DNA from 2 places in the Kitasatospora sp. NPDC056138 genome. Region 1 is predicted to be linked to the other one. Evidence: predicted binding sites of a transcription regulator. Region 1 holds the regulator's gene; the other holds the start of a gene.
What was found. Region 1 encodes HrcA, which represses chaperone genes, less so after heat shock. Its sites were predicted from a motif close to TTNGCACTCNGNNNNNCNGAGTGCNAA; they were not measured.
Positions count from the first base shown of each region.

Region 2: groL (chaperonin GroEL) is a predicted target of HrcA. The motif match lies at 6,184-6,210, and genes of this name have one in related genera.

Region 1 covers NZ_JBHJVK010000032.1:79,984-91,225, reverse strand. The annotation lists gene dnaJ (molecular chaperone DnaJ) at 1-774, opposite strand, end outside; gene hrcA (heat-inducible transcriptional repressor HrcA) at 846-1,859, opposite strand; gene htpX (zinc metalloprotease HtpX) at 2,155-3,078, shown strand; gene ACFC1R_RS20415 (hypothetical protein) at 3,100-3,678, shown strand; gene ACFC1R_RS20410 (C2 family cysteine protease) at 3,720-5,030, opposite strand; gene ACFC1R_RS20405 (DUF3097 domain-containing protein) at 5,177-6,031, shown strand; gene hemW (radical SAM family heme chaperone HemW) at 6,115-7,344, opposite strand; gene ACFC1R_RS20395 (AMP-dependent synthetase/ligase) at 7,414-9,312, opposite strand; gene ACFC1R_RS20390 (radical SAM/SPASM domain-containing protein) at 10,031-11,011, opposite strand; gene ACFC1R_RS20385 (SDR family NAD(P)-dependent oxidoreductase) at 11,079-11,242, opposite strand, start outside.
Region 2 covers NZ_JBHJVK010000018.1:74,574-85,815, reverse strand. The annotation lists gene ACFC1R_RS14360 (HelD family protein) at 1-1,757, shown strand, start outside; gene ACFC1R_RS14355 (copper homeostasis protein CutC) at 1,825-2,511, opposite strand; gene ACFC1R_RS14350 (hypothetical protein) at 2,616-3,251, shown strand; gene ACFC1R_RS14345 (hypothetical protein) at 3,258-3,614, opposite strand; gene ACFC1R_RS14340 (Uma2 family endonuclease) at 3,634-4,209, opposite strand; gene groL (chaperonin GroEL) at 4,405-6,027, opposite strand; gene ACFC1R_RS14330 (cold-shock protein) at 6,362-6,568, opposite strand; gene ACFC1R_RS14325 (MoaD/ThiS family protein) at 7,196-7,474, opposite strand; gene thrC (threonine synthase) at 7,534-8,811, opposite strand; SAM riboswitch class I at 8,829-8,960, opposite strand; gene ACFC1R_RS14315 (glucosyl-3-phosphoglycerate synthase) at 9,115-10,122, shown strand; gene ACFC1R_RS14310 (trehalose-6-phosphate synthase) at 10,256-11,242, shown strand, end outside.

The DNA of each region.
Region 1 (11,242 bases):
CGCGGTCTCGGCGATCTCGACGTAGAGGTCACCGGCGGGGCCGCCGCCGGGGCCGACCTCGCCCTCGCCGGCCAGCTGGATCCGGGTGCCGTTGTCCACACCGGCCGGGATCTTGACCGTGAGGGTACGGCGGGCGCGGACCCGGCCGTCGCCCGCGCACTCGGGGCACGGGGTCGGGACGACCGTACCGAAGCCCTGGCACTGCGGGCAGGGACGGGAGGTCATGACCTGGCCCAGGAAGGACCGGGTGACCTGGGAGACCTCGCCCTTGCCGCGGCACATGTCACAGGTCTGCGCGGAGGTGCCGGGTGCGGCGCCCTCGCCGGAGCAGGTGGTGCAGGTGACGGCGGTGTCGACCTGGAGCTCCTTGGTGGTGCCGAACGCGGCCTCCTCCAGGGTGATCTCCAGACGGATCATCGCGTCCTGGCCGCGCCGGGTCCGCGAACGCGGGCCGCGCTGGCCGGAGGCGGCGCCGAAGAAGGCGTCCATGATGTCGGAGAAGCCGAAGCCCGCCGCACCGGCGCCGAAGCCGCCCGCTCCACCGCCGCCGCCGTTGGGCGACAGCGGGTCGCCGCCGAGGTCGTACACCTGCCGCTTCTGCGGGTCGGAGAGCACCTCGTAGGCGGCGTTGATCTCCTTGAACCGCTCCTGCGTCTTCGGGTCCGGGTTGACGTCCGGGTGCAGTTCGCGTGCCAGGCGCCGGAACGCCTTCTTGATCTCGTCCTGCCCCGCATCCCGTCGGACGCCGAGTACCGCGTAGTAGTCCGTGGCCACCAAATGCTCCGCTTGTTCCGCCTGTAGAAGTGCTTGCGACTGGTCACCGCCGGTTCAACCAGCGGCCTCTCTTACGACTCGGCCAGGATCTGACCCACGTACCGTGCCACCGCTCGCACCGCCCCCATTGTGCCCGGGTAGTCCATCCGGGTCGGACCGATCACCCCGAGTTTTGCCACACTCTGGTCGCCGGAACCGTAACCGACCGAGACGACAGAGGTGGAATTGAGCCCCTCGTACTCGTTCTCGTGACCGATCCGGACCGTCATCCCAGCATCCGCCGTCTCACCCAACAGGCGGAGCAGGACGACCTGTTCCTCCAATGCCTCCAGCACCGGCTGGATGGTGAGCGGGAAGTCGTGTCCGAAGCGGGTCAGGTTGGCCGTGCCGGCCAGCATGATCCGCTCCTCGTTCTGCTCGGCCAGCGTCTCGAACAACGTGGCGAGCACCACACTGACCGTCGGGCGGTCGTCCGGCTCGAAGGCGCCCGGGAGCTCCTCCAGCGCGCCGGGGACCTCGGGCAGCGGCCGGCCGACCGCGCCGGCGTTGAGCCGGGAGCGCAGATCGGCCAGCACGCTCTCACCGACCGTGCCCGGACAGTCCACCAGCCGCTGCTCGACCCGGCCGGTGTTGGTGATCAGCACCAGCATCACCTTGGCCGGGGCCAGCGCCACCAGCTCGATGTGCCGCACCGTCGACCGGGACAGCGAAGGGTACTGGACCACCGCGACCTGTCTGGTCAGCTGCGCGAGCAGCCGGACCGTACGGGCCACCACGTCGTCCAGGTCGACCGCGCCGTCCAGGAAGTGCCGGATCGCCCGGCGCTCCGGCGCGCTCATCGGCTTGACCTCGGCCAGCCGGTCGACGAACAGGCGGTAGCCCTTGTCCGTCGGGATCCGGCCGGCGCTGGTGTGCGGCTGGTGGATGAAGCCGTCGTCCTCCAGGGCCGCCATGTCGTTGCGCACGGTGGCCGGGGAGACACCCAGGTTGTGCCGCTCGACCAGGGCCTTCGAGCCGACCGGCTCCTCGGTGCCCACGTAGTCCTGCACGATCGCGCGCAGCACGGCCAGCCTGCGCTCGTCCAGCGGACGGATCTCGCGACGGTCGAGGCGGCGCGCGTCTGCCTTGCGCTCGTCAGCACTGCGCTCGCTGTACACGGCACGCACCTCCGTCTTCGTCCGTTGAACCGATGGCTGCCCGGCTCTCTTGGCACTCTGGAAGGCAGAGTGCCAGAACCGTACCTGCCAGTGTACGGCCCGGGTCCGACGGCAGGAACGGGCCGCCCCGGTGATCCTTGCCGGATCTCCGGTGTGAAGTCGGTGCCCCGGGGCTCCGCGAGTGGCAGCATCGAAGGCGAGCGACGGCAACGAAGGAGCAGAGATGTCGGCTTCATCCCAGCACTCCCGCTTCGCACCCGACCGCGGCCTGACCGGGCGGATGGTCGTCACGATGTTCTTCATCGGGCTGCTCTATGTCGGGTTCACGGGCGTCCTGATCGTCCTGCTGCGCGGGGCGTGGCCGTTGATCGTGCTGATCTCCGGCGGCCTCTTCGTGGCCCAGTTCTGGTTCAGCGACAAGATCACCGAGCGGGCGATGGGCGCCCGGTCGGTGACCCCGGAGCAGTACCCGCAGCTGCACGGGACCATCGACCGGCTCTGCGCCCTGGCCGACATGCCCAAACCCCGGGTGGCGGTCGCCGACAACGACATGCCCAACGCCTTCGCCACCGGCCGCAATCCGCAGAACGCCGTGGTCTGCGTCACCACCGGGCTGCTGCGCCGGCTGGAGCCGGAGGAGCTGGAGGGCGTCCTCGCCCACGAGCTCTCGCACGTCGCGCACCGGGACGTCGCCGTGATGACGATCGCCGGATTCCTCGGCGTGCTCGCCGGGGTGATGACCAGGATCGCCCTGTACGGCGGCTTCATCGGCGGCGGCAACCGCAACAACAACGACAGCAACGCGGCCATCGCGATGCTGATCATCCCGCTGGTCAGCATGGTGGTCTACGCGATCAGCTTCCTGCTCACCAGGCTGCTCTCCCGCTACCGCGAGCTGGCCGCCGACCGGGCCGCCGCCCAGCTCACCGGCCGGCCGAGCGCACTGGCCTCGGCGCTCACCAAGGTGACAGGTCAGATCGCGGCCATCCCGAGCAAGGACCTGCGCCAGGCGCAGCCGTACAACGCCTTCTACTTCGCGCCCGCGCTGAGTGCCCGGGAGACCGCGAGCCAGCTGCTGTCCACCCACCCGTCGCTGGAGCAGCGGCTCGCCCAGCTCGCCCGGATCTCCGCCCAGCTCGGCCGCTGACCGCACCTCGAAAGGACCACCGTGGGATTCCTGGACGCCCTCTTCGGCCGCACCAAGCCGGTCAGGCCCGATCTCGACCAGCTCTTCGCCGTGCCCTCGGCGGCGCTCACCCTTCAGGCGGCGGCCGGGTTCCGCCCGACCGGGCTCGGCTCGGTGTGCTTCGCCGCGGTGGAGGGCGGTGCGTTCGGCGAGGTGGAGCGGCAGGTCCGGGCGCTGCTCGACGCCGACACCGGGCGCGGCGGCGCGCCGGTCGAGGCCAGCCAGGACTCCTACGGCTACTCCTGGCTGCTCGCCCGGCACACCCCCGAGGAGCTGCCGGAGCTGGTCAACGACCTGCACGCGGTCAACAGTGAGCTGGAGGCCAACGGCTTCGGCCCGCAGCTGCTCTGCTCGATCGTGGCCTTCCGCAACGAGAGCGGCCAGCCCCTGGGCCTGGTCTACCTCTACAAGCGCGGCACCTTCTACCCGTTCGCCCCGCTCCCCGGCGAGAAGCGCAACAACCCGGTGGAGATCCAGGTCAAGGCGATGCTCGCGGACGACCTGCGGATCGAGCCCGACCTGTCCCGCTGGTTCCCGGTCTGGGGTGCCCCCGGCCTCTGACCTCGGGCCGGGCCGGGGGCTGCCGGGAAGCTGCCGACGGGCTACCAGGTGAAGGCCGCCTCCGCGTTGGAGAGGTAGTGCTGGATGTCGTGGAACCCGAGCCAGGCCTCCCACATGGTGCGGGAGGCCCCGTCGCCCCACGGGTTGCCGAGGCAGATCCGGCCCCCGGGGACGTCGACGTCCTTGACGAAGTAGGCGTGGCTGGTGGCGAGCCGGCCACCCATCAGGGTGTCCCGGTCGCTGCCCTGGCCCTTGGTGCCGACGGTCACCGCCTGGCCCCGCGCCTTGCGGTCGGCGATCTCGTGGATCACCCAGGGCGAGCTGATGTCGATGTCCTGCACGGGCCTGGCGGTCAGGAACGCGAGCGCCCGCGCGGCGAGACCGCCGTGGGCGATCTCCTCGTACCCCCGGTACCACTGGGCCACGGCCTTCTCGTAGTAGCCGGGCCAGGTCTCGGCGTAGCGCGGGTCGCTGCTGTGCCCCTTGGCCCCGTACAGGCTGTTGCCGACCATCGGCAGGTCGGCGACCACCGTCACGTCGTACGGCCGGCCCTTCTCGTACAGCGTGAAGGTGACCGAGCCGTTGGCCTCCTGGCGCAGATGGCGCGGGGCGTAGGCCGGGTTGGCCTGCAGCACGGCCTGCATGGACGTCAGCATCCAGCAGGTACCGAACCGGCCCTGGTCCATGTCCTGCCAGCTCATCGCCTCCGTGGAGGCCGAGACCCGCTGCCAGTTCTCGGTCAGGTACGTGCCGTCGACCTGGGCGAACGGCCCCTCGGGGAGCACCCAGCCGGCGGTCCTGCCCGCACGCTCGTCCTCCGGCAGCAGCCGGTACGTCGGCTGGCTGCACGGCATCGAGTCGCCGATCAGCATCGTCGCGTACGGACTGACCGTGCGCAGCAGCCAGTTGAAGACCTCCTGCTGCCGGTAGAAGTCGTACGCCTCCTCCTCGTTCGCGTCGGTGACGTGCATCAGCTCGTCCCAGCGCAGCAGCCCCTGCGGGCCGAACCGGCGGATCACCAGGTCGAGTTCGGCGGGCGGCAGCGGCACCAGCAGGTTGCCGACCTGGTCCAGCAGCGGACGGGCGCCGAAGCGGTCGGTGTCGGCGAAGAGCGCCTCCCAGGCCTGGCGGCCGACCGCTTCGACCCGGGCCGGGTCCGGCGGCGGGCCGGGCGGCTGCCAGGGGAGTTCCACCACGGGGTGACCGTCGGGGACGTACTTCAGCCGCTCCAGGCCGACCTCGTCGGTGAACGCCTTGGTGATGTTCACCACCGCCATGACCTCGCGGCCGAACGGGAGGTAGCCCGCCACGTTGTTGGCCGCCTGCTGCCAGTTGTTGCGGTGGTAACCCACGTGCCCTCCCCCGTCGCGTGCCCGTGCCTCGCCCACGGGCGACCAAGAGGATACGAGGGTTCCCCGACACCTGTACCGGCGGGGGCGGCGCCCCGCCTCGTGCGCCCGCTCCCTGACACCGCACCAGGTTTCATATAGTCGGCCGCATGCACAGCAGGCAGTACGGACCCGACCTGACCCCGCCGTGGAAGCGGCAGCAGCCCGCGCCGGAGGTGGCCGCCGAGCGCGACCTGGTGGTCGAGGAGGTGAGTACGGGGTTCTGCGGGGCCGTGGTGCGGTGCGAGAAGACCGCCGAGGGCCTGACCGTCACCCTGGAGGACCGGTTCGGCAAGCACCGGGTCTTCCCGCTGACGCCCCGTGGCTTCCTGCTGGAGGGCCGGGTGGTGACACTGGTCCGCCCGGCCGCCCCGGCGCCCGCCCGGCAGGGCGCCGGGGCGGGGGCGGGGGCGGGGCGCACCGCCTCCGGTTCGATCGCCGTGCCCGGCGCACGGGCCCGGGTGGCCCGGGAGTCGCGGATCTACGTCGAGGGGCGGCACGACGCGGAGCTGGTCGAGCGGGTCTGGGGCGACGACCTGCGGATCGAGGGCGTGGTCGTGGAGTACCTGGAGGGGATCGACGACCTCCCCGCGATCGTCGCCGAGTTCGCCCCGGGGCCGGGACGCCGCCTGGGCGTCCTGGTCGACCACCTGCTGCCCGGCACCAAGGAGCAGCGGATCGCGGCCCGGGTCACCGGCGACCGCGTGCTGGTCGTCGGCCACCCGTACGTCGACATCTGGCAGGCCGTGAAGCCGGGCAGCGTCGGCATCCCGGGCTGGCCCGCCGTCCCGCGCGGCGAGGTGTGGAAGGAGGGCATCTGCCGCCGCCTCGGCTGGCCGCTCGACACCCCGGCCGCCTGGAAGCGCATCCTCGCCTCGGTCCACAGCTACAAGGACCTGGAGCCGCAGCTCCTCGCCAAGGTCGAGGAACTGATCGACTTCGTCACCGTCCCGGAAACCCCTTAGCGGCGAGGGGCCCGTCCGCAGGGGCGCGGGCCGTCTCCACCGCCCCCGGGACGGCCGGCCGGCCCCTGCCGGAGGCCCGTCGGTCAGTCGACCAGGTCGCGGACCACCGCGTCCGCCAGCAGCCGCCCCTGGAGCGTGAGCCGGGCCCGCCCCGCACCGAACGCACCCGCGTCCAGCAGCCCGTCCGCCAGGGCCCGCTCGGCGGCGCGCCGGCCGTCGGCGGCGAGCAGCGAGAGCGGGCAGCCCTCCCGCAGGCGCAGTTCGAGCAGGATGCGCTCGACCCGGCGGTCCTCGTCCGGCAGGACCTCGCGGCCCTGCGCGGGGGTGCGCCGCTCGGCCAGGGCCTGGGCGTACGCGGCGGGGTGCTTGGCGTTCCACCAGCGCACACCGCCGACGTGGCTGTGCGCGCCGGGGCCCGCACCCCACCAGTCGGCGCCGGTCCAGTAGAGCTCGTTGTGGCGGCACCGGCCCGCGTCGGTGGTGGCCCAGTTGGAGACCTCGTACCAGGAGTAGCCGGCGGCGGAGAGCGCCTCCTCGGCGATCAGGTAGCGGTCGGCGTGCACGTCGTCGTCGACCATGGGGAGTTCGCCGCGCTTGATCCGGGCGGCCAGCTTGGTGCCGTCCTCGACGATCAGCGAGTACGCCGAGACGTGGTCGGGCCCGGCGCCGATCGCGGCGTCCAGCGAGGCCCGCCAGTCGTCGTCGGACTCACCGGGGGTGCCGTAGATCAGGTCGAGGTTGACGTGCTCGAAGCCCTCCGCCCGCGCCTCGGCGACGCACGCCTCGGGGCGGCCCGGCGTGTGGTGCCGGTCGAGCAGCGTCAGGACGTGCGGGCGGGCGCTCTGCATGCCGAAGGAGAGCCGGTTGTAGCCGCCCTCGCGCAGCTCGGCGAGGTAGGCGGGGTTCACCGACTCCGGGTTGGCCTCCGTGGTCACCTCGGCGTCGGCGGCCAGACCGAACTCGTCCCGGATCGCCGCCAGCATCCGCACCAGGTCCCGCGCGGGCAGCAGGGTCGGCGTGCCGCCGCCGAGGAACACCGTCCGCACCGGCAGCTCGGCGTCGCCCAGGACCCGCCGGGCGTGCCGGATCTCCGCGATCAGGTTGTCGGCGTACGTCTCCTGGGAGGCCACCGCGCCGGACGAGCGGAGCTCGGTGGCGGTGTAGGTGTTGAAGTCGCAGTAGCCGCACCGGGTGGCGCAGTACGGCACGTGCACGTAGAAGCCGAACGGCCGCCGGCCCAGACCGGCGAGGGCGTGGTCGGGCAGGGAACCGTCGGACGGCACGGGTTCGCCGTCGGGGAGTGCGGAGGGCATGCCCCCATTGTCCGGTACGGCTCACGACACCCTGAAATCAGGACCGGAGCCGGACCGGACCGGGTGGCGTCACGCCTCGTTGGCCCCCTGGTACATCTCGGCGACCGCGTCGGCGTAGACCCGCTCGACCACCGGGCGCTTGATCTTGAGGCTCGGGGTCAGCTCACCGTGCTCGACGTCCAGGTCGCGCGGGAGCAGCGAGAACTTCTTGATCGTCTGCCAGCGCTGGAGCTCGGCGTTGACCTTCCGGACGTAGCCGTCGACCAGTTCCCTGACCTCCGGGGTGGCGACCACCTCGGCGTACGACCTGCCGCCGAGGCCTCGCTCGCTCGCCCAGGGCATGATCACGCCCTCGTCCAGGGCGATCAGCGCGGTGCAGAAGTTGCGGCCGTTGCCGATCACCAGGACGTTGCTGACGAACGGGCAGACCGCCTTGAACTTGCTCTCGATCTCGGTGGGGGCGACGTACTTGCCGCCGGAGGTCTTGAAGACGTCCTTCTTGCGGTCGGTGATCCGCAGGTAGCCGTCCTCGACCAGCTCGCCGATGTCACCGGTGTGGAACCAGCCGTCCGGCTCCAGCACCTCCCGGGTCTGCTCGGGCAGGTCGTGGTAGCCGCGCATGACACCGGGGCCGCGCAGCAGGATCTCGCCGTCCTCGGCGATCCGGACCTCGGTGCCGGGCAGCGGCAGGCCGACCGTCCCGATGCGGTAGTCCTCGGCCGGGTTGACGTTGGTGCCCGCGCTCGTCTCGGTCAGGCCGTAGCCCTCCAGGACCGGCACGCCCGCGCCCTTGAAGAAGTACCCGATCTCGGGGGCCAGCGCCGCGCTGCCGGACACCGAACCGCGCAGCCGCCCGCCGAAGGCGGCCCGGATCTTGGCGTAGACCAGCTTGTCGGCGACGGCGTGCTGGAGGCTCAGCGCGAGGGGAGCGCCGGCCTTGCCGGTGGCGACCAGGCTGGCCTGGGTGGCCCTGGCGTAGTCGCGGGAGACCTTGGCCGCCCACAGGAAGATCTTGTACTTGGCACCGCCCTCCGCTCTGGCCTTCCCGGCGATGCCGTTGTAGACCTTCTCGAAGATGCGCGGCGCGGAGCACATCACGGTCGGCCTGATGGCCGGCAGGTTGTGGATGATCCGGTCCACCCGGCCGTCCACGGCCATCACGTGGCCGGTGGCGATCTGGCCGGAGATCATCGCCTTGCCGAAGACGTGCGAGAGCGGCAGCCACATGAACTGCACGTCGTCGGAGCGCAGCAGCCCGCTCTCCTGCTGGGCCACGCCCTGGTACGCCCAGCAGTCGTGCACCAGGCGCACGCCCTTGGGGCGGCCGGTGGTGCCGGAGGTGTAGATCAGGGTGGCGAGCTGCTCCCGGTCGAGCGCGTCGACCGCCTTGGTGACCGCGTCGGGGTGCTCGGCGAGGTACTCGCTGCCGCGCCGCTCCAGCTCGGCCAGGGTGAGCACTTCGAGGCCCTCGTCCTCTGGGCGCTCGGCGGTGCCGTCGAAGAGGACGACGAACCGCAGCTCGGGCAGCTTCGCGCGCTCGGCGACGGCCTTGGCGAGCTGCGCGGCGTTCTCGGCGAACAGCACCGTGCTGGCGGAGTTGGCCAGGATGAAGGCGGTCTCCTCGGCGTTGGTGCTGGGGTAGACCGTGGTGGTCGCGGCGCCCGCGCACATGTTGCCGAGGTCCGCGATGATCCACTCGACCCTGGTGGAGGCGGCGATCGCGACCCGCTCCTCGGGCCGGACGCCGAGCGCCATCAGCCCCGCCGCCACCGCCTTGACCCGCTCGGCCGTCTGCGCCCAGGTCAGCGAGCGCCACTGCTCGGCGCCGGGTGCGCCGTCGGCGGCGTGCTCGTCCAGGGGCGCCGGGAAGCGGTACGCCTCGGCGTCCGGAGTGGCCGCGACCCGGTCCAGGAAGAGGTGGGCGACAGAGGGCGGACGTCGCTCGATCATGGTCTGCGCGGTGCTCAACGAGGACCTCCGGGGGCGGGTGGCCGAGGGTGAGGGCGGTGGCTGTGGGGGCAGGCCGACCGGCCCGCCTTATTAACTTGCCAGTAACAAGAGGGCAATACGCAGCCTAGGGGTAAGCGCGCCATTCCGTAAGAGGGTTCCGCAGGCTGGCACACCGACGGACCTGCAGTGCAGCCTCACTGCGGGGTGGTGGTACGGATGCACACGAAACCTGCCCGACCCCGGGGCGCCAGAGCCCCGCTCCGCCCCACTCGACTTTAGTCGATTTCATGATCGGCGGGCGGGTGTTCGCCGGCCCCGTGTGAGGTTCGCGAAGCCGATCGCACGGCCGGTGCTGTGGGCACTGGGGCGGGGCGAGGGCACCGCCTCGCGCACCCGGCCGGCCATCGCCCTGGTCACCGACCTCGCCACCGCACTGCCCGAGCGGACGATCGACGTGGTCGCCGACGCCGCCCACCACCACGAGGACGTCACCGCCCTGCCCGAGAACGTGACCTGGACCTTCCGACTGCAACGCAACGCTGTCCTGACCGGCCCCACCCCACCCAGGACCGGCCAGCCGGGCCGCCCCCGCAAGATGAGGCGGCAAGCTCGGCACCCCCGGCCAGGTGCCCAGGACGCTGACGACTGGGCGACGGCCCGGGGCAACCGCTACGGCACCCTGGAGAGCGGCCCCCGCCCTGCGTGTCGGGCGGGGGCCGGCGTGAGCGGCTCGCGGTCAGTGGTGCGCGGCGGTTCTGGCGTTGGCGGCGAAGTTCAGCGGGTCGCAGGCGTGGCAGCCGAGGCGGTCGCTGTTGTGCGCGGAGTCCAGGGCCCGGCGGCGGCGGTCGAGGATGACCTCTGGCGACTCCTCGTGGAGGCTGCCGAAGCCGATGGTGCGGCGCTCCTCCCAGGCGATGGAGTTGCACGGCAGCACATGGCCCGAGGCGTCGATGTAGAGCTGGCCCAGCTCCACCGCGCAGGAGCGTCCCCGGACGGCGGTCTCGGTCGGCCGCGAGGTGCGGACCTCGGCGAGCGGCAGCTCGGCGAAGCCGGACGGGATGGGGCTGATCAGGGTGGGGGCCGGTCCCGGTGCCGCGCTCAGCTCGGCGACCGTGGCCGCGAAGCGCCTGCGGGACTCGTCGGTCCAGCCCCTGGCCATCGGCCCCTTGACCGGGATCAGGTGCCACAGGTCCATGCTCGGCCAGAACGGCAGGTCGACGAAGGCCGCCAGGTCGTCCGCGTTGGAGGGCATGAGCACCGTGTTGACCTGGCAGAAGACACCGCGGGCCGACAGCCGGGCGAAGACGTCCGCGATGACCTGGTCGGAGAAGGCGGGCAGCTTGCGCCAGTTGGCGTGGCGCTCCGGATCGGCGTGGTCCCGGGAGAGCACCACCTTGGTCAGTCCCGGGGAGTCGAGGAGCGCGTCGTAGGCGGGGTCCAGGACGGTGCCGTTGGTGATGAAGCCGAAGTCCAGACCGAGCTGGGCGGTCAGCTCCAGCAGGGCGTCGAACTCCGGGTAGGTGACGAACTCGCCGCCGGTGAAGAGCAGTCGCCGCCAGCCCTGGTCGGCCAGTGCGCGGACGGTGTCGAACACGGCCTTGGGCGGCAGGATGCTGTCGTCACGCCAGCTCAGGCACATCGGACAGCTGGCGTTGCAGGGGTTCTGCAGCGAGAGGTAGGCGGTGCCTTCCTCTCCTGCTGGGTCGATCGAGGTCAACGGACCTTCCCTTCAGCGGATTTGGCGGCGGCGCGGGGGCCCGGGCCGAGCCGGGCCGGGGCCGGCATCACAGGCCTCCGTTGGCCGGCAGGACCTGGCCGGTGACGAAGCCGGACGCCGGGGAGAGCAGGAACATGATCACCGCAGCGATCTCCTCCGCCTGCCCCAGACGTCGCAGCGGGATCCGTTCGGCCAGCCGGGTCTCGTCCAGGGACTGCCCGCTGTCTACCG
Region 2 (11,242 bases), on a different contig from region 1:
TGCACGACGCGGGCGGCGACCCGATGGTGATCGACTGGCGCGCGCCGGTCTCCCAGCCGTTCTACCGGGCCAGCCGCACCGCGCCGATGGACGTCGAGCGCCGGCGCCGGTTCGGCTACACCGGTGGTGAACTGACCGCGTACGAGGACGAGAACCTCACCGATCCGGCCGAGACCGACACCGCCTCCGCCCTGCTCGCGGCCGAGATCGAGAAGCCCCGCGTCGGCCCGATGCGCGACATCGTCGCCACCATCCAGCCCGAGCAGGACGAGATCGTCCGCGCCGACATCACCGGCACGGTCTGCGTCCAGGGCGCGCCCGGCACCGGGAAGACCGCCGTCGGCCTGCACCGGGTCGCGTACCTGCTGTACGCGCACCGCGAGCGGCTCGCCCGGACCGGCACCCTGGTGATCGGGCCGAACCGCTCGTTCCTCCACTACATCGAGCAGGTCCTGCCCGCCCTCGGCGAGCTGGACGTGGCACAGGCCACCGTCCAGGAACTGGTCGACCACGTCGAGGTCCGCGGCACCGACACCGTCGAGGCGGCCACCGTCAAGGGCGACCCCAGGATGGCCGAGGTGCTGCGCCGCGCGGTCCGGGCCGGGATCAGCCTGCCCACCGAGCCCTGCGTGGTGGTCCGGGGCTCCCGCCGCTGGCGCGTACCCGCCTACGAACTGGTCGAGATCATCGAGGAGTTGAAGGGCCGCGAGATCCGCTACGGCGCGGCCGGGGAGGCCCTGCCGCAGCGCATCGCGCACGCCGTCCTGCTGAAGATGGAGCAGAGCGGCGAGGCCCCCGACGACCGGGTGCAGGACGCGGTCGCCCGCAACACGGCGGTCAAGGCGGTGGTCAAGCAGTGCTGGCCGCCGGTCGACCCGGCCAAGCTGGTCCACCGGCTGCTCACCGACGCGGAGTTCCTCGCCGAGTGCGCGGACGGCGTCCTGGACGCCGGGGAGCAGGCCGCGCTCCTGCGGTCGAAGCCCGGACGTTCCCTGCGGACCGCGCCGTGGACCCCGGCCGACGCCGTCCTCGTCGACGAGGCCGCCGACCTGGTCCAGCGCACCCCCTCGCTCGGGCACGTCGTGGTGGACGAGGCGCAGGACCTCTCCCCCATGCAGTACCGGGCCGTCGGCCGCCGCTGCTCCACCGGCTCCGCGACCATCCTCGGCGACCTCGCCCAGGGCACCACTCCCTGGGCGACCGGTAGTTGGCCCGAGGCGCTGCACCACCTCGGCAAGTCCGCCGCCCACGTCGAGGAGCTCACCACCGGCTTCCGGGTGCCCGAGGAGGTCATCGCGTACGCCTCCCGGCTGCTCCCGGCGATCGCGCCCGGACTGGCCCCCGCCACCTCGATCCGCGACACCCCCGGCGCGCTGGCGGTCGAGCACGTCGCGGACGGGCTGACCGAGGCCGTGGTCGAGAGCTGCCGCAGGGCCCTGGCCCGCGAGGGCTCCACCGGCCTGATCACCGCCGACGCCCGCATCCCGCTGTTCGCCGGGGTGCTCGCCGAGGCCGGGCTGCCCTTCCTCGACCCCGGCACCGAGACCAGCAGCGAGGCCCGGCTGACCCTGGTCCCGGCCTCGCTCGCCAAGGGTCTCGAGTACGACTACGTGGTCCTGGACGAGCCGGCCGCCGTGGTCGCGGGCGAGCCGGACGAACGCACCGGCCTGCGCCGCCTGTACGTCGCGCTGACCCGGGCGGTCTCGGGGCTCACGGTGCTGCACTCCGAGCCCCTGCCGGAGCAGTTGACCCGGTAGGCGTCACCCGCGGGGGCGGGCCGCCGGTCCGGACGGCACGGGCCGCCCGCCCCGGCGGCCGAGGCGCTCAGGCGTCGACCAGGGCGCGCCACTCGGCGACCCTGGCGGCCTCGACCGGGGAGGTCCAGCCGTTGCCGCGGACCGCGCCGCCGACGTGGAAGGCGTCGAAGCCGGCCGCCCGCAGCTGAGGAACGTGTCCGGCGCGCAGGCCGCCGCCGACCAGGATCCCCTGGCGGTAGCCCGGCGCACCGGACTTGGCCAGCTCCCCCAGCAGGACCCCCAGGCCGGTCTCCACCCCGGCGGCCGCACCGGAGGTCAGGAAGGTGTCCAGGCCGGGCAGTTCGCCCACCGCGGCACGGACGGCGGCCCGGTCGACGCTGTGGTCGAGGGCCCGGTGGAAGGTCCACCGGCAGCCTTCGACGGCCGCCGCGACGGCGGTGGTCGCGGCCAGGTCGACGGCACCGTCGGCACTCAGGAACCCGAACACGAACTCCTCGGCGCCCTCGGCCCGCAGCGCGGCGACGCGGGCGAGCAGTTCGTCCAGGTCCCCCGGTGCGAAGCCGTCGCGGATCCGGAGCATCACCCGCAGCGGGACACGGACGGCGGCCCGGATGGCGGCGAAGTCGGCCACCGAGGGGGTCAGTCCGTCGGCAGCCATGTCGGTGACCAGTTCGAGGCGGTCGGCGCCACCGGACTCGGCAGCCTGGGCATCCTGTGCCGTCAGCGCGATGACTTCGAGAATTGGTCTAGACATATCGCTACCTTGCCACATCGTGGACCCGCCCGGCGAGCCCCCCGCCGCCCCGGCCGACCGACCCCGGCCGACCGACCGTCAGCCCGCCCCGCCACAATGGCCGCATGCCGACCGGAGCCCCCGCGCTGCTCGACCGCTGGAACGCCCTGCTGATCCGCTGCGGCGCCACCGCCGACCCCGCGCCGTACGGGCGCGACCTGCTGGGGCGCTGGGCCGAACCCCAGCGCCGGTACCACACCACGGCGCACCTGACGGCGGTGCTCGACCACGTCGACGCCCTGGCCGGGTACGCCGAGAACCCGGACGCCGTCCTGCTGGCGGCCTGGTTCCACGACGCGGTCTACCGCCCCGACCGGTCCGAGAACGAGGAGCGCAGCGCCCAGCTGGCCGCCCGCGCACTGCGCGAGGCGGGCCTGGCCGAGGAGTCGACCGCCGAGGTGGTCCGGCTGGTCCGGCTCACCGCCAGCCACCACCCCGAACCCGGTGACCGCAACGGCGAGGTGCTCTGCGACGCCGACCTGGCCGTACTCGGCGGCCCACCGGAGGCGTACGCGGCCTACGCGGCGGCGGTCCGCGAGGAGTACGGCTTCGTCCCCGACGACGCCTTCCGGACCGGACGGGCCGCCGTCCTGCGGCAGTTGCTCGACCTGCCCGCCCTCTACCGCACCCCGGCGGCCCGGGAGCGGTTCGGCACCGCAGCCCGCGCCAACCTCTTCGCCGAACTCACCGCACTGACCTGAGCGCTCTCAGCCGAGCCCGCCGACCGGGGCCACCACGGTGGCGTTCTTGCCGCAGACCCAGTGCGGCTCCGCCCCCAGCTCGGGTTCCACGCTCAGCGCGTGCGGGTCGCCGTCCGCGGCGCAGGCGGTGCACAGCGGCCAGCGGCCGTACGCCTCCAGCAGCGCGTCCTGCACGTCCTGCGCCAGCAGCCCGAGGACGAACTCCGTCCCGGCCGGCCACTGCTCCAGCCACCAGCGGCGGTGCGTCACGGCCTTCTCGACCATCGAGACGACCTCCGCCTCGGCCACGTCCCGGGCGGTGAGGTCGGCGAGGATCAGGGCGCGGGCGGCGTGCAGTGCGGTTTCGATGTCAGAACTGGCCATCCACCCATTGTCCCGCAGGTCAGCTCGGCACAGGGAAGCCCTCGGTGCTCAACTCGACGCCGAACGGCGCCGGCAGGCCGACCGGCTTGCCGAAAGGCGTACGGAGACTCTGCCGGTACGCACCGTTGTGGGGCTCGGAGAACAGCGTGACCGTCGGGCCGGGCTCGTCGAAGCGGTCGATCAGCAGGTAGAGCGGGACCGGGGCGTGGGCATAGCCCCAGAGCTTCTTCGTCCGGTCGTGCCGGGCCGTGCTCCGTGAGGTGATCTCGACCGCCAGCAGCACCTCGGCGGCGTCGACCGGACCGTCCTCGTCCACCGCGAGGACAGCGGTGTCCACGACCACCAGATCCGGGATGTAGAGCTTCTCCAGCCGGGCGATCTGCGTGCCGAGCGTCTGGAACACCTCGACGTCGTCCGGCAGGCACCGGACCAGCGCCCGGTGGACCCGTGCGGCGATCAGGTTGTGACCCGTGTTCGGCGGTGGCACCAAGACGATCTGCCCTCCCTCGATCTCGGCGCGCCAGCCCTCGGGAACGTCCAGTTCCCGCCAGGTGTCCAACAGGTAGGACCACTGCCGGTCCGACTCGACTGCCATGGCCGTCACCCCCGATCCCCCTTCCTCGTGACGCTGCTCGTCCTCAAGGTGGTCCGACTCGAAGTCGCCGACGGCGTTCATGCGCCCAGCGTGCCACGGACGAGTGAACGCGGGGCGGGAACGCCGCGAGGGCGGCCTCCCCGCAGTGGGGAGACCGCCCTCGCAGACGATCAGAACTCGCCGATCCCCGGGGGATCAGAAGTCCATGTCACCGCCCGGCATGCCGCCGCCGGCGGCCGCAGCGGCCTTCTCCGGCTTGTCGGCGATGACGGCCTCGGTGGTGAGGAACAGCGCCGCGATGGAGGCGGCGTTCTGCAGCGCGGAGCGGGTGACCTTGGCCGGGTCGATGATGCCCGACGCGATCAGGTCGACGTACTCGTTGGTGGCGGCGTTCAGGCCGTGACCGGCGGGGAGGTTGCGGACCTTCTCCACCACGACGCCGCCCTCGAGGCCGGCGTTGGTCGCGATCTGCTTGATCGGGGCCTCCAGCGCCACGCGGACGATGTTGGCACCGGTGGCCTCGTCGCCGTCCAGCTCCAGCTTGTCGAAGGCGACACCGGCCTGCAGCAGCGCGACGCCACCACCGGCGACGATGCCCTCCTCGACGGCGGCCTTCGCGTTGCGGACGGCGTCCTCGATGCGGTGCTTGCGCTCCTTGAGCTCGACCTCGGTGGCCGCGCCGGCCTTGATGACGGCCACGCCGCCGGCCAGCTTGGCGAGGCGCTCCTGGAGCTTCTCGCGGTCGTAGTCCGAGTCGCTGTTCTCGATCTCGGCACGGATCTGGTTGACGCGGCCGGCGACCTGGTCGCTGTCGCCGCCACCGTCGACGATGGTCGTCTCGTCCTTGGTGATGACGACCTTGCGGGCGGTGCCCAGCAGGTCCAGACCGGCGTTCTCCAGCTTGAGGCCGACCTCCTCGGAGATGACGGTGCCACCGGTGAGGATGGCGATGTCGCCGAGCATGGCCTTGCGGCGGTCACCGAAGCCCGGGGCCTTGACGGCGACGGACTTGAAGGTGCCACGGATCTTGTTCACGACCAGGGTCGACAGGGCCTCGCCCTCGACGTCCTCGGCGATGATGACGAGCGGCTTGCCGCTCTGCATGACCTTCTCCAGCAGCGGGAGCAGGTCCTTGACCGAGCCGATCTTGGAGTTGGCGATCAGGATGTACGGGTCCTCGAAGGACGCCTCCATCCGCTCCAGGTCGGTGGCGAAGTAGGCGGAGATGTAGCCCTTGTCGAAGCGCATGCCCTCGGTGAGCTCGAGCTCCAGGCCGAAGGTGTTGCTCTCCTCGACGGTGATGACACCTTCCTTGCCGACCTTGTCCATGGCCTCGGCGATGAGCTCGCCGATCTGGGTGTCGGCGGCCGAGATGGAGGCGGTGGAGGCGATCTGCTCCTTGGTCTCCACGTCCTTGGCCTGGGCCAGCAGCTGGTCCGAGACGGCGGCGACGGCCTTCTCGATGCCGCGCTTCAGAGCCATCGGGTTGGCGCCGGCGGCGACGTTGCGCAGACCCTCGCGGACGAGCGCCTGGGCGAGCACGGTGGCGGTGGTGGTGCCGTCACCCGCGACGTCGTCGGTCTTCTTGGCGACCTCCTTGACGAGCTCCGCGCCGATCTTCTCGTAGGGGTCCTCGAGCTCGATCTCCTTGGCGATGGAGACACCGTCGTTGGTGATCGTGGGGGCGCCCCACTTCTTCTCAAGGACGACGTTGCGGCCCTTGGGGCCCAGCGTCACCTTGACGGCGTCGGCAAGCTGGTTCATGCCGCGCTCAAGGCCGCGGCGAGCTTCCTCGTCAAACGCGATGATCTTGGCCATCGGAAGTGGTCCTCCAGGACACGGTCGACTGCTCGGACCGAGAGGTGCCCGCGACGGACGGCCCTGCGAGCGCGGGTCCTTTCCCCTGCCGCTCCCTGGGGCCTCACCGACCCGGTCCGTTTGTCACTCTCAAGCTGAGAGTGCTAACGCCAATGATTAGCACTCCGGGGTATCGAGTGCAAGCCCAATGCGGCAGTGTCGACCGGCAGTCGGCAGTCGGCCCCGGGCCCCGCAGACGGCGGTGGACCCGCACGACAGGCGTCGTACGGGTCCACTGCTCGAACAGAGTGAGCGCCAGCTCGTGACCGAGCCGAGGGCTCCGCAGGTCGGAAGGTCAGACCGCAGCGTTGCGGACCATGTCCGCCTGCGGACCCTTCTGCCCCTGGGAGATCTCGAACTCGACCCGCTGGCCCTCCTCGAGGGTGCGGTAGCCGTCCATCTGGATCGCGCTGTAGTGGACGAACACGTCCGCACCACCGTCGACCGCGATGAAGCCGTAGCCCTTCTCCGCGTTGAACCACTTGACGGTGCCCTGAGCCATTCCGAACTCCCCTTGTGCTGTGCTGGCCCTTCACGGACCCGCAGGTTGCGGGCCCAGGCTGGTAGGCCGGCCCGAGGGAACCCCCCCTGGGCACAGCCGTGCACGTCGCAAACCGCCGTCGTTTCCCGGGAGTTGCCGGGTCGACGGGTGATTGCGTACGACCGCCGCTGAATGTATCCGGACAGACGCCCTCTGCAACAGGCCCAACTTCCGCGAATTCCATCCGGAAGCTTTCGGGTGTCGCGGGATAAAAGCGGCAGAATGCGCCAATTCCTGCCGGGCATAATGGACGAACAGTCGCAAATCGCCGGTAAATTTCTGACGTCGTCCTGACATCTTCTGCCGTGGACCGCCCGGGGTCCGTCTCAGCGGCCGGAAGAGCCTTGCGTATGCGATCGGCTGGCGGAGCGTCAGTCACCGGCCGCTCCTGGGCCTCGCTCCCGAGATGTGGTCGGCGGGGGAGTATGCCGACACCTGCGCACTTTACCGCCACTTGAGAGCGCCCTTTTCCACCGGCACGCCAAGAGCCGCCAACCGGCACGGAAATAAACATTCCATGCCCGTCGACGGCTCCCGGTGTGGTAGCGGCGACCGCGTCCGCAGGTGTGCGGGGTCCGCTCCGGCGGTTCAGCAGCCGCCGGCCACGGCGGGGATGACCGAGACGGACGAGCCGTCCCTGATCTCGGTCTCCAGGCCCTGGTCGAAGCGCACGTCGTCGTCGTTGACGTAGACGTTGACGAAGCGGCGCAGCCTGCCCGTGTCGTCCAGGATCCGGGCGGCGATGCCGGGGTGGTTGGCGTCCAGGTCGGCGATGACGGCGGCCAGGGTCGCGCCCTCGGCGGTCACCTCGGCGGCGCCGCCGGTGTAGGTGCGCAGGATGGTCGGGATGCGGACGGATGCGCTCATGGTGCGAAGCTCCTAGGTGGTGGGTCGTGGGACGCCGGGTGGCCCGGGCGGCGTCGGGCTCAGGCCAGGCCGGCGGCGCGGAAGGAGTCCAGCGTCGGGCGGATGGTGGCGGTCAGGCCCGCGTCGGACACCGCGTCCAGGGTCTTCAGGCCGTCACCGGTGTTGATCGCGACGGTCTCCTTGGCCGGGTCCAGCCGGCCGCTCTCGACCAGCTTCTTCAGCACGCCCACGGTCACCCCGCCGGCGGTCTCGGCGAAGATGCCCTCGGTGCGGGCCAGCAGCTTGATCGCGGCCACCACCTCGGCGTCGGTGACGTCCTCGACCGCACCGCCGGTGCGGCGGGCGATGTCCAGCACGTACGGGCCGTCGGCCGGGTTGCCGATCGCCAGCGACTTGGCGATGGTGTCCGGCTTGACCGGGCGGATCACGTCGTGGCCGGCCTTGAAGGCGGCGGAGACCGGGGAGCAGCCCTCGGCCTGGGCGCCGAAGATCCGGTACGGGCGGTCCTCGACCAGGCCGAGCCCGATCAGCTCCTGCAGCCCCTTGTCGATCTTGGTGAGCTGGGAGCCCGAGGCGATCGGGATGACGATCTGCTCCGGCAGCCGCCAGCCGAGCTGCTCGCAGATCTCGTACGCCAGGGTCTTGGAGCCCTCGCCGTAGTACGGACGGAGGTTGACGTTGACGAAGCCCCAGCCCTCACCGGCCGGATCGCCGATCAGCTCGGAGCAGAACCGGTTCACATCGTCGTAGTTGCCCTCGATGCCGACCAGTTCGCCGCCGTAGACACCGGCCATCACGACCTTGCCCTGCTCCAGGTCGTGCGGGATGAACACGCAGGACCTGAACCCGGCCCGGGCCGCCGCCGCGCCCACCGCACCGGCCAGGTTGCCGGTCGAGGAGCAGGACAGGGTGGTGAAGCCGAAGGCGCGGGCCGCCTCGATGGCGCAGGCCACCACCCGGTCCTTGAAGGAGTGGGTCGGGTTCCCGGAGTCGTCCTTGACGTGCAGCTGTGCGGTGAAACCCAGCTCGCGGCCCAGGTTGTCGGCCTTGACCAGCGGGGTCCAGCCGGGGTTCAGGTTGGGCTTGCCGGCCACGTCGGCCGGGACGGGCAGCAGCGGGGCGTAGCGCCAGATGCTGGCGGGGCCCGACTCGATCCGCTCGCGCAACTGCTCGGCCCGGTAGGAGCCGAAGTCGTAGGCGATCTCCAGCGGGCCGAAGCACTCCAGGCAGGCGAAACTGGGACCGAGGGGGAACCGGGTACCGCACTCGCGACAGGACAGCGCGGCGGCAGGGCCGAGGTCGACGGTCGCAACGGGTGCTTGGGTAGCGGTAGCCATGATGGCGGAGGCCTCTCTCCTCATCTTCCCCGTGACGCGGCTGCGCCACAGGCCGGAATTGGCACCTGTCCCGCCGGGGCCTGTGACCGCCGGGCGAGAAGGTTGCCGGGACGTCAACGGGCCGTTCCCTCAGTCCCTCTGGATGAGCTCTGTGAAGTTGTGGTCACGCTGCCGGGCCGACCCCGATGTACGCAGGTCCGGCCGGGTTACGAAGACTGTAGCCGAAGGTGTCAAGCTCGAACGGGAGCGTCCGACACGCGAGATGAACCCGACCGTTTCCATCCGAACACGAGGAGCGACACCGTGCCCGACCAGCTGACCGAGGCCCTCCTGCCGGAGGTGGAGCGCTGGCTGCGCAGCCACTCCTGGGCGGCCGCCGACCGTCCCGTCGAGGCCCTGCTCGCGGCCAAGCGGGCGGCCGGCCGGGCCGGTTCCGTCAGCGTGGTGCTGCCCGCGCTGGACGAGGAACCGACGGTCGGCGAGATCGTCCGGGTGATCCGGCGCGAACTGGTGGAACGGATCCCGCTGGTCGACGAGTTGGTGGTGGTCGACTCCGGCTCGGTGGACCGGACCGCCGAACTGGCCGCCGCCGCCGGCGCCCGGGTGGTGCACCGCGACGACATCCTGCCCCGGATACCCACCGTGCCGGGCAAGGGCGAGGTGCTCTGGCGCTCGCTGCTGGCGACCACCGGCGAGATCGTCTGCTTCATCGACGCGGACCTGCGCGAGTTCGACCCGGCCTTCGTCACGGGGATCGTCGGACCGCTGCTCACCGACCCCGGCATCCAGCTGGTCAAGGCGATGTACGACCGGCCGCTGGAGACCGAGGGCGCCGTCGTACCGGCCGGCGGCGGCCGGGTCACCGAGCTGGTCGCACGTCCGCTGCTCAACCTGCACTGGCCGCAGCTGGCCGGGTTCGTCCAGCCGCTGGGCGGGGAGTACGCGGCCCGGCGCTCACTGCTGGAGCGGCTGCACTTCCCGACCGGGTACGGGGTCGAGCTCGGCCTGCTGGTGGACGCCCTGGACGAGGTCGGCCTCGACGCCCTGGCGCAGGTGGACGTCGGCGTCCGGCACCACCGCCACCAGGACGGCCAGGCCCTCGGCCGGATGGCCGCCACCATCTACCGCACGGCCCTGGAACGCCTCGACCGGACCCACCGCCTCAAGGCCGCGGACGACCTGGTCCACCCGCACCTCACCCAGTTCACCCGGGCCTCCCGATCCCGCGGCTTCACCCCGCACACCCACCCGGTCACGGCCCTCGAACGCCCTCCGATGCTCAGCGTTCCCGAGTACCGGGAACGGGGTTAGCCCTCGGGGGCGCGGGGGACCACGCACCTTCGATGTGCGCGGTTCCGCGCGCCCCCGATCCGTTCGCCCCGGCCCCGGCGGGTGTCCCGACCCGGAGGGTTTCCGGCACCCCGGGCCCGGCAAGGTTCAAGACATGGGCGATCTCGCGACCGAACGTTCGAATCCGACCGGCAGGGCCCCGATCCTGGTGGCCTCGAACCGCGGCCCGGTGTCCTTCACCCTCGAGGACGACGGATCGCTGACCCTGCGCCGAGGCGGCGGCGGCCTGGTCTCCGGGCTCTCCGCGATCGACGACCCGTCCTCGGTCTGGGTCTGCGCGGCGCTCGGCGACGCCGACCGCGCGGCGGCCCGCCGGTCCCCCGACGGCCGGCTCGACCTAGGCGGCTTCGAGGTCGGCGGCCAGGCCGTCCGGATGCTCGACATCGATCCGGACACCTTCCGCCGTGCCTACAACGGCATCGCCAACTCCACTCTGTGGTTCGTCCACCACCTGCTGTACGACACCCCCGTCTCGCCGCTCTTCGACGACCGGTTCCGCCGCGAGTGGGAGTCCTACGGCGCGTACAACTCCGCCTTCGCCCGGGCGCTGGCCGCCGAGGCGGCCCCCGGCGCGGTGGTGCTCGTCCAGGACTACCACCTCTCCCTGGCCCCGACCCAGCTCCGCGCGCTCCGCCCCGACCTGCGCATCGGGCACTTCTCGCACACCCCGTGGGCCCCGCCGGAGTACTACCGGATGCTGCCGGACGACGTCGCCGAGGCGGTGCTCGCGGGCATCCTCGGCGCCGACCGCGCGGCGTTCCTGACCCTCCGGTGGGCACTCGCCTTCGCCGACTGCTGCGAGGCGGTGCTCGGCGCGACGGTGGACCGGGACGCCCTCACCGTCACGCACGCCGGGCGCACCACCCGGCTCGGCGTCCACGGCCTCGGCGCCGACGCGGACTTCCTCCGCTCGCGCGCCCACCGGCCGGACGTGGACGCCCAGCTGGCCACCCTGCGCGAGGCGGTCGGCCGCTCCGCGGACGGGGCGCCGCGCCGGACCGTCGTCCGGGTGGACCGCACCGAGCTGAGCAAGAACATCGTCCGCGGTCTGCTCGCCTACCGGCACCTGCTCCGCACCCGC